2 regions of the Robertmurraya sp. FSL W8-0741 genome follow, and region 2 is predicted to be linked to the other one. Evidence: riboswitches for the same ligand, from Rfam matches in the RefSeq annotation. Region 2 holds a riboswitch; the other holds the start of a gene.
What was found. A riboswitch is a leader RNA that binds a small molecule or an ion and turns the genes downstream of it on or off. The one in region 2 is predicted to bind thiamine pyrophosphate.
Positions count from the first base shown of each region.

Region 1: it holds a riboswitch for thiamine pyrophosphate, as region 2 does, so the genes downstream of both, thiT (energy-coupled thiamine transporter ThiT) here and tenA (thiaminase II) in region 2, are expected to answer to the same signal.

Region 1 covers NZ_JBBOQG010000001.1:2,514,666-2,520,216, forward strand. Annotated here, with positions in the region: gene NST02_RS12180 (hypothetical protein) at 36-209, opposite strand; gene NST02_RS12185 (alanyl-tRNA editing protein) at 340-1,548, shown strand; TPP riboswitch at 2,163-2,261, shown strand; gene thiT (energy-coupled thiamine transporter ThiT) at 2,320-2,892, shown strand; SAM riboswitch class I at 2,950-3,055, shown strand; gene NST02_RS12195 (Fur-regulated basic protein FbpA) at 3,140-3,283, shown strand; gene NST02_RS12200 (VanW family protein) at 3,298-4,164, opposite strand; gene NST02_RS23780 (hypothetical protein) at 4,664-4,861, opposite strand; gene NST02_RS12210 (hypothetical protein) at 5,478-5,551, shown strand, end outside.
Region 2 covers NZ_JBBOQG010000001.1:2,765,800-2,771,350, reverse strand. Annotated here, with positions in the region: gene NST02_RS13415 (ABC transporter substrate-binding protein) at 1-572, opposite strand, end outside; gene NST02_RS13410 (ABC transporter permease) at 592-1,350, opposite strand; gene NST02_RS13405 (ABC transporter ATP-binding protein) at 1,352-2,074, opposite strand; gene tenA (thiaminase II) at 2,089-2,778, opposite strand; TPP riboswitch at 2,877-2,965, opposite strand; TPP riboswitch at 3,059-3,167, opposite strand; gene ald (alanine dehydrogenase) at 3,582-4,712, opposite strand; gene NST02_RS13390 (PucR family transcriptional regulator) at 4,828-5,551, opposite strand, start outside.

The DNA.
Region 1 (5,551 bases), 250 kb from region 2:
AATGGCCATAGACTATGTAATGTTACAAAATTACTCTAGCTAGAAATACTTCGCTCAATTGCACTCTCCCAATCGGGAAAATAATGAAGAGCACTTCTCATAAGAATTGGATTTGCTTTTTTAACAAATTTTTTGCTCATATTGGAGCCATTTGAGTTTAAGCGCTTGATCTCTTCCAGTACTTCAGCAGAACTCATTGTAACTTCCATACTATGACCTCCTTTCTATTATGATTATCTATATCTTCGCCTAGTAAAAAATATTTATTCAAGTTTCTGTATTTTTAGTTAAAATTATTACATAATGAGATAGAAAAAGAACTTGAGAGGACATCTGAAAATGACGGAAAAGCTATTTTATAAAAATGCATACATTAAAGAATTTGTTGCTAAGGGGAGAGGACAAAGACAGGATGAAAATGGTGAGTGGTATGTTGTATTAGATGCTACTGCTTTTTATCCAACTGGTGGAGGACAACCTTTTGATACCGGAACCCTTAACGGGAGAAAGGTTGTAAAAGTGGAAGAAATAGATGGTGAAGTACGCCATTATGTAGAAGAAAAACTAGCAAATATAGAAAAAGTTAGTGGAGAGATTGATTGGCAAAGAAGGTTTGATCATATGCAGCAGCATGCTGGACAGCATATTTTGACAGCTGCCTTTGAAGAATTATTTCAGATTCATACGGTGAGCTTTCATCTCGGTAAAGAAGTGTCGACAATTGATCTTGATCAAGGGCAAATATCAGAGGAACTTTTTTTTGAAGCAGAGAGGAGAGCCAATGAAATTGTTCTTGAAAATCGTCTGATTGAAGCAAAATGGGTATCTCAATCTGAAGCGGCACAGTATAAGTTAAGAAAAGAATTGTCTGTAACAGAGAATATTCGTCTTGTCATAATTCCCGGTTATGATTACAACGGATGTGGCGGAACACATCCATCATCTACAGGAGAAGTTGGGATGATTAAGATTCTTGATTGGGAGAAGCAGAGGAATAAAGTCCGAGTCCATTTTATATGTGGAGATAGAATTAAAACCCAGTTACAACAGAAGCATTCTATTTTGAAAGAGTTGAGCCAATTACTAAGCGCTTCTGAAAAACAATTGCCAATTGCTACCGAAAAACTTCTTGATTTAAACAAATCGCAAGCTAAAGTGATCACAGATTTACAAGAACAATGTATACAGCTGGAAGCTGAACAATTAATGAAGTCATTGAAGGACTGGTCTGGAGCAAAAGTGATTGCAAAAGTGTTTACAAATCGATCGTTTCAACAGCTTCAAAGACTCGCTCACATCATGATTGAACACGGACAAGGAGTTAATGTGTTCTTTATAACCGAGAATCTCGATAAAATCCAGTTCGTTTTTTCGCGTGACAAGGCAGCAAAAATAAATATGAAAACGCTCGCCAATGAGATTTTCCCGCTTATTAATGGGAAAGGTGGTGGGAGTGAATCGACAGTTCAGGGCGGAGGTGAACTTAAAATAACTGGGGGAGAAATCCTGAGCAAGTTGCAGAATTTGCTTTCAAGCCCTAAGGTTTAAAGTCTTTAGCCGATCCATTTCTCTTTTCAAACCTGAAGAAGGGAAATGGATCGAATCATGTTAGAAATAATTAGCTCCTCCTCCACTGCCAATATACGCTAATATATCTTTTAAAGGTGAACCTACTCCATAAATCATTTCATTTAATATATCCAAAGTCTTATCATTTCTCGACAATCCTCCATCACCAAAGAAGCTGTCGGTGCAACGATGAATGAAAGCCATTTCCCAATCGCTGAGTAATTAAAAAAAACCATATTATTTGACATAATATTCTTATTGTCAATTTTAAGCTTTGTGGCACGACAAAAAACTCCTTTACATTACCAAAAACATCCTGAATGTGTAATTTGCTTTTTCCGATGATTTACAAAGGTCAACAGATTGTCTTTTTTAATAAAGGCTTCTTACATATCTTTTTGACTGAATGCATTTGCCAGATTCGTTAATGATTGAATAAGGAGAAAAACAGGGATAAAGGTGATTTTTTTCATTGTGCACCTCACAAGTTTGTGTCCCTTATTTTCCGATATTTCCTGAAATATTATTCTGATTCAAAGAACTACTACACAAATAGGGAGAATTAAGGTATACTGTGTGAGACAATTTATAACGGAAACCACAAGGGGAGCTTATAGCTGAGAGTGAACATTAGTTCTGACCCTTTGAACCTGTTAGTTAATGCTAGCGCAGGGATGTGGATGATTATTTAGATATGATCTCATCATGTTCTCCCTTGTGTTTTCGTTTGAAAAAAAGGGGGATTTTTTTATGAAAAAACTAAGTTTATTGGCTTTAATTGAGGCATCTTTTTTTGCTGCATTTGCCTTAATTTTAGACCTACTTCCATCTATTGACCTCGGTCCGTGGATATCTATTTCTTTCGCAATGGTACCTATATTTATTTTAGCTTTTCGCTGGGGCCTTAAAGTTAGTTTTCTCGCGGGATTCATCTGGGGACTATTACAGTTTGCAGTAGGTGATGCTTATTTCTTAACGCCTATTCAATTTTTAATTGAATATTTTGTGGCCTTTGCTTTTATAGGTTTCGCTGGCTTTTTCATTAAACCTATCCAAGCAGAGTTCCAAAAAGGAAATAAAAAGAAGGCTCTTAGCTGGGTAGTAATTGCCATTTTTGTTGGAAGTATTGCCCGGTATTTTTGGCATTTCTTAGCAGGTATCATCTTTTGGGGGAGCTATGCACCAGAAGGTATGTCTCCGGTTATATATTCGCTCGTTGTTAATGGAGGTGCAATGCTGGGTTCAGCCATTTTATGTGCGATAGTTTTACTTGCGTTATTAAGTAATGCCCCTAGACTTATCAAAGTTCGTGCTATTAGATGATTGACAGAATGATTGAACTGATTTATAGTAATCCTATAAATTTAATATGATTAATTTCACTTATCCAGAGAGGCGGAGGGATTTGGCCCTAAGAAACCTCGGCAACAGACTCGTTTCAAGAGAACTGTGCCAATTCCAACAAGCATTGCTTGAAAGATAAGATGAGCGGTTAAAGGCAAAACCTCTTCTTACTTGAACGGATCTTGATAAGAAGAGGTTTTTTTTCGCTCGCAAGGAGGAATAGATAATGAATGAAAGAGATCTGCTCATTGAAAGATTGCTTGACTTTGGAATCTATAAGATCAATGATAAGCAGCTATTTGAATTACCTATTGTTGATTTGGAGCAGGAACTAAAAAAAATCATGCAAAATAAAGGGAATGATGGTTAAGATGCTTGGAGGCATTAAGAAATTTTCTGTGGCTTATAATTAATATCTTCCGATGAGTACACAAACACAATCACCATACCTCCAATAACTTTTGCACGAATCAAAATAGGTTGATTATATTCGTTTTTAAAGGAAAAATCTGGACCATACCAACTGACAGTAGCGTCTCTACCTGGTGGAACATAGGGCACATGCTTGCTATGTGAGTAACGCTCGATCATTGTTACACCTGAAAGGTCTACTGCATTAAAGAGAGTGGAGGAAACTTGACAGATACCTCCACCAATTCCATCAATTAATTCGCCTTTTACAATCTCAGGGGCTTTCATATAGCCTCTTTCAGCGGTTCTTTTTCCGACTACTTTATTGAATGAAAAAATCTCTCCAGGGAACACAACTTGATTATTAATGGCTTCCACCGCTAATTCAATATTTTTTGAGCGGGCTTTATTTTTTGAATTAAAGTATGTCCTGTATTGTCCTAATCGTTTAGTTCTAATGATGGAAAGAAGCTCACTATCTACTTTCGGATAGACCAACATTTTTGGCACTTCCAATGTCGTTAATCGATTATGAAAATAATAATGAAAAAAGGCTTCCGTAAATACATGGCGATTAAGTTTGTAGCCCACTTTTTCTGGGATGATATGCCCGGAGTCGCTAAGTGTTGCGTTTTTAGGTTTCTTTTCAACGTTTTGTTCAATCTGTCTAAGTAATTGTTCATATTTCACCGGATCAATGAGCTCGAGACCCGGTGCTGGAATCATAACTTCTTGACGTTTCACTATTGTGATCGTATCATTATTTTCTGTAATGCTTAGCGGTACTCCATTTTGAGGATGGATCAGTAAGAGTAGACTGAGAATCCACGAAACGTACATATTGCTCCTCCTAAAATCCTTTATTCGCATTTTTCGCTCATGACATTTTGGGTGTGCTAGTAATAAAGTTTTCTTTGACTCAGTCTATTTTTTTTATTTTGCGAAGAAATTATTCTTGATTTCCGCGAGCTTTTCAATAGCATTCTTCATAAAAGTCCGAAATAATGGGAAGCAGACGAAAAAAGGTGTTCTAAATGAAGCTCATGATTTTACTAAAGGCAATATTTATAAACAGCTTTTTTGTTTTTCTACTGCGATTATCCTTACAAACCTTTTACAAATATCGGATCAATTTAGTATTCACGGCTACGATAATAGCGCAAGGAATTGCCTTACCTTACGGAGTGAATGTAGTTCATTTCCAAAAAGTTCACGGTATGTCCAGTGTTTTGCATTTTTGATATCGTTTTTATATTTACGTATCTTTTCTTGTATGTACGATCCTTAAGGGATTAGAAATTCAAACTTTGGTTCTTTCTCTTCCCCAACTGCATAAACATCATTTTCTTCGCTTCCATATCAAAGCGTCAGCAATAATAGTTTTAGGCATTGGTAAAGAAATGGACGATAGTTTCTCCACATGTGGGATAAAACAACGGGTGTCTGTTGGACGTTGATGAATCGTGTAAAACAAAATAAACTGGTTTTCCGTTCCCACCTGTATGTTATATCCTGCTTTTAGTTGACCATTTTTCATATGATCCACCTTCATGCCCATGAAGGTGCGTCTTTGTCCGTTTGAGAATTACTATTATGAACACCGAAGATTTGAATCTGTTCTTTATATTTAGCCAGTCTAGGTAAGAAGCTATCGCGGATGAACTTCACCGTTTTCTTTAATTGACTACGTTCTTTTCGTTTCTCTTTACGAATATTGTTTCGGGTTCCTTTTCAATGTCTTCAGTTAATGCTTCTATCTTTCCTTCTAGTTCCGTCGCGGCAGTTTCTAAATACTTTATTATAATTAAATGGATTGATAAGCCAAAAAAGATTTAATATAGGTTGATTGGAACGGAAGGCACGAAGACTCCTACGGGATGACTTCATTTATTCTAGTTAGTCGAATTGGGAGCTTATTCGGACTTGACCTTAAAAGTTTCACTCGTTGTTCTGTCCGAATACACCTTTCATTCGGACAAATGTCTTTCTCGCTATCCCCGTTCTGTCCGAATACACCTCTCCATTAATACCACTGAAAAAGTCAGTAGAATGGACAACTCCCCGTGGACAGCCTCTTTTTTAGGGGCTTGATAAAAAAAAGTTTGACAAATTTGTGAACTTTTCGTTAAATAATGGTAAAGGGGATGAAATGGATGACTGAAAAACAGCTTAAGAATTTACTTTTCTTTAAAAAATTGACGAGTATCGGAATCTTTTTTGGCTTTCT
Region 2 (5,551 bases):
TCGTGATTTACATAAGCTCCAACTAATGCATCAACATTTTTGGTTGCTAACGAAGGCATAAGATCCCAACCGACATCCGTTAGTTTTACATCGTTAGCATCACCACCATCATGTTCTACCATAGTCTTTAAAATCGCTTCACTTACGGAAGAAGAAGGGTAGCCAACATTTTTCCCCACTAAGTCTTTCGGTGATTCAATGCCATTATCTTTTAAATACATAATTCCATCTAATGAGTGACGAACAAGGGCAGCAATTGAAACAACTGGAATATCTTCAGCTCTAGACATTAATAACTGGGTTTGATAACTAATGGCTAAATCAACTTTACCTGTTGCCGCGAGCTTAAGTGGATCATTTGTATCTGCAGGCATTTCCACCTTTACCTTTAAGCCTTCCTCTTCAAAATATCTTTTTTCTTCTGCCATATAGATTGCAGAATGAACTGCGTTTGGATACCAATCGAGCATAATGCTTATTTCTTCTAGATCATTGCTAGTAGATTTAGTGTTTGAACAGCCAATGAGTATCGTTAAAATAAATATAAAACTGAACATAATCCTTTTTTTCATTTAATTTCAACTCCAAAGTTTATAATCTGTTTTTCCAACGTAATGTTCTCTTTTCTAGTAATGATGCAAGGGCAAAAAGAATAATCCCAACAACAGTTAAAATGACGATGGATGCAAATACGCCACTTGCATTTAAATCTCCTGACATTCTTCGACTATAATAGCCAAGTCCTTCACTTGCTCCGAGCCATTCACCAATGGTTGCTCCAACAAGAGAGTAGACAATCGCAATTTTCAAGCCAGAAAAAAAGGAGGGAAGTGCCATTGGAATATTTAATTTCATAAAGATTTGCCGTTTGTTTGCGCCCATTGATCGTAACAATTCAATATAGTCTTTATCACACGACTTTAAGCCATCATATGTTGCAACAACAATAGGGAAGAAAGACATTAATACCGTCACCGCTACTTTGCTCCAAATTGAGTAACCAAACCATAAAACAAATATGGGAGAGAGGGCGATGATCGGTATCATCTGCGAAATCAAGACAGCAGGGTAGAGCATTTTTTCAATTGTTTTCGAGAAATACATGCTTACTGCAAGACCTACTCCAGCTGTTACAGCAATGATAAAACCAATGGAGAACTCGGACATCGTAGCCTTTAAATGTTCAAATATAAGAGGTCTCCACTGTTCAACAATATGGTTTGCAACGCTTGTTGGCGCAGGAATAATAAAGGCAGGGACGATTTTACTGCGCACCAAATATTCAACCAAGACCATTATTAAAACGACAAAGACGATAAATAAACTGTATTGCTTTAGGAGGTTTTTCATGTTAAATCTTTTTCTCCAATTCTTTTCGCAACTCGAGCAAAATTTGCGAATGAAGCATTTCTTGATAGCGCGGCCGTGGCAAAGGAACAGTCGTTTCCTCGATCGTTCTGTCATCTTTCAATAAAATAATCCGGTCCGAGAGATAACATGCTTCTTCAAGATCATGTGTAATAAAGATAATTGTTTTATCAAGTTCCTGCCAAATTGATAAAAGCCAAGCTTGCATTTCTTTTTTTGTAATTGAATCTAATGCGCCAAAGGGTTCATCAAGTAGGAGCACATCTTTTTCTGTTAGCAGTGTGCGCAGGAAAGCTACACGCTGTCTCATTCCACCAGAAAGCTGATTAGGATAAGCTTGCTCGTAATCTTTTAAGCCTACTTTTTTTAACCAACTGCGAGCATCTTCTTTTGAAAGCTTTATTTCTTTCTGAATTTCAGCACCAATCATGATATTGTCAAGAATCGTTCTCCACGGAAATAGCAGATCCTTTTGCGGCATATAACCAACGTCACCTAGGGTGACAGGCTTTTTATAAAGGGAAATTTCACCTTCATCCGCTGTTAACAAGCCTGTGATCAACTTAAGAATGGTACTTTTTCCCGTACCGCTTTTTCCAATTAACGAAACAAACTCACCCTGTTGAACGGTTAAATACAGTTTGTCAATAACTGGATATTCTTTTTTTGGAAATGTGTAAGTAACATTTTTGAGCAAAAGTGTCATCGTCTTATCCTCGTCTAAATGGGCCAATCGTGTTCATAATAATTCATGTCCCAAAATAAGTATTCGTATTTGGATGTAATTTGGAAATGTTCCTCCAATAAAGCAAGCTCACGCTCCGGCAGTCCTTCAGTCAATTCATCCATAAGTTTAATCAACCATTTTGCGCCTTCTGCAAACGTTTCAGAATCATATGTATCAATCCATTTAGCATATGGATTTGAAGTAATACGTTCTCCATATTGTTTGCGTAAAAGTTTCCCAATTTCCCAATAATCCCAAGCACATGGTAATAAACATGAAACGACCTCAGCCAATGTTCCGTTTTGTGCAGCATTTAGCATGTAACGAGTATAGGCAAGATTGATTGGTGTTGGCTTTGTAGCTTCCAGCTCCTCACGGGAGATGCCAAACTCAGCAGCGTATTGACGATGAAGTTCCATTTCAAAATGAAGGGTTTCATGTAATACTTTAGATAACTTATCCATTGTTTCCAGATCACGTGCTTTTGTTACGGCAGCGGCAAAAAGCTTCGCATAGTCGATTAAATACACATAGTCCTGTTTCATATAATGCGCGAATTTTTCACGAGGGAGTGTACCATCTCCCAATTGCTGTACAAACGGATGACTATGGATTTTTTCCCATATTGGCTGCACGTTTTCATAAAGTCGCTCCGTAAATTTACTTGCTTTGCTTATCTCCACCTTATTTTCCTCCTTTAATAATCAGGTTTGAGTATGTTTGTATATAAATAAAAAACCGCTTTCCAGATTTATGGAAAGCGGTAAGGCATGAGAGTGTCATGCACCATTACCTACTTCCCTACGCTAGTACGAACTAGATCAGGTTCAAAGGGTACTTCTCAGCCATAAGGCGCCCCTAGCAGAAAATGAAATTATTCAGTTCAATCTTGTTCAATTAATAAAAGTTTCATATATTTATATACAAAAAACCTCCACAAAAGTGGAGGCTGCCTCTCTAAATGAAACAACATAACCACTTCCCTACGCCAGCTTTAACCGGATCAGGTTCAAAGGGTTTAGAACATCTTGCTCAATCTCAGTCCCCAAAAAAGACTCCCCTAGTGTTCATATGAAAGTTTACAATCATATTAACACGGTTTCATACCCTGTTCAAGTAATACACATAAATAAATGAATAGGAGTGGATAAACATATGGCAACAGGGTTGATGCATCATCTTGATATTTATGTTTCTAATCTAGCAAAATCAAAGGAATTTTGGGATTGGTTCTTGATTGCTCCAGAAGCAGTGAATTGAGATCAAAAGCGCCAAAACCTCTTGTTTAAGGTTTTGGCGCTTTTATTCGATTGATATATAACTCTTTCAATGAGTGTACCTACGTTTAGCTCCGGCACTTACCCTTATCAAATTTCCCATCCCATCCGAATCGGAGGTGCTAGCACCGCAGGTTTCCTAGATCTCTTACCTGTACGGTCCAATTTGTACGTGCCAGAGCTAAGCGCCTGTGCTTTTGCTCTGACAATTAAATCGGCTCAAGAATTTTTTTTAAGGCAGTATCAACGTCTACATAATCATAACCGAGATCTTTTGCGACTGCTTCGTAAGTTATGGTGCCAGCAGCAACATTAACGCCACATTTTAAAGCATGATTTTCAAAAACGGCCTTGTGTACACCTTTATTGGCAATTTGCAAAGCATACGGAACAGTAACATTCGTTAGACCAATTGTAGACGTTCTTGGAACAGCACCAGGCATATTAGCAACAGCATAGTGGACAACGCCATGTTTCAAGTAAGTTGGAGCATCGTGTGTGGTAATGCGATCCACTGTTTCAAAAATACCACCTTGGTCAATTGCGACATCAACTACAACTGAACCAGGTTTCATTGATTCGATCATTTCTTCTGTAACTAATTTTGGCGCTTTTGCACCTGGAATCAACACGGCACCGATTACTAAATCAGACTCCCGCACTGATTGGGCAATATTAAGTAGATTCGACATCAATGTTTGAATATCGTTTCCAAATAAGTCATCTAACTGCCGGAGACGGTCGGGACTTAAGTCAATAATCGTCACATCGGCACCTAAGCCAATAGCAAGCTTGGCTGCATTCGTACCTACTACGCCTCCACCGATGATCGTTACCTTGCCACGTTTGACGCCAGGAATACCAGAAAGCAAAATTCCTTGACCACCGTTAGATTTTTGTAAAAATTGCGCCCCAATTTGCGCTGACATTCGACCTGCTACTTCACTCATTGGTGTCAGCAACGGCAAAGTGCGATTAACTTCTACTGTCTCATAAGCAATGGCTGTTACACCATTTTCAACCAGCGCTTTTGCCAGTTCTGGTTCAGCAGCTAAATGTAAATACGTAAAGAGAACTAGACCTTGACGAAAATAACTATATTCCGATTGGAGAGGTTCTTTTACCTTCATAACCATTTCGGCGGCCCATGCTTTAGCAGGAGTTGAAACGATTTCAGCACCAGCCTCGATATAAGCTTTATCTGTAAAGCCACTTCCAGCTCCAGCTTCTGTTTCAATTAAAACACGATGACCAGCTTTCACTAGAGCAATAACACCAGCAGGAGTCATTGCAACACGATTTTCGTTATTTTTAATTTCTTTTGGCACTCCAATTAACATTTAAAAACCCCCTTATAAAATGTTCACCAAAAAAATCTATTTTAATTATATTTTTTTGAAAATATTTTGAACATTGTTGAAAGAATAAAAAAAGAAAAGGAGTATTTGTTAAATTTCACAAATGCTCCTTTTCTTGAAGACGCTCAAGTTTTAAATCAATGAACAATGTAACTTTTTGATGGGGATCACGCAAATTTATTTCTCCTATTTCTGCGATTCGCTTTAATCTATAGCTTAATGTATTTAAATGGATATGTAATGCTTTAGCAGCTTCGTTCATATTGCTATCAAAATTCAAATACGTCTCCAATGTATGGAAGAGTTGGGAGTGATGCTTTAAATCATATTGCTTAAGCTTTTTTAATGAATGATTTTCGTAATGCTCCAATCTGTTTTTTTCAAGAATCAAATCTAAATAACGATATATCCCCAGCTCTCGATAATTGAACAATTGTGCAGTTAGATCCGGAAACTTCTTTTGGCATTGTAGAACGAAAAGAGCCTCCTGATAACTCCGTTCAATATCAGTATAATCTTGAGAAATTGTCCCACTTCCACCAGTGATTGAGTTTATACTGAACCTATTACTCATACGGGTAATAAATTCCCTGATAAATGTTTTCAAATCATTCTCTGTATACTTATCTTCGTTCGGGGCAGTGAGCATAATCACTTCCTTTTCATCAAAAACACGAAAAATGACTTTCAATTGTTGAGTCGTCGAAAGAAGGTAGAAAATTTGTTGTTGATTTTCCTTAGAAATCACTTCTTGAAATTGAAAGACAACAACAGAAAAAAAAACGGGAGGCAAAAGCTGAAATTCCACAAATTTTTCGCGG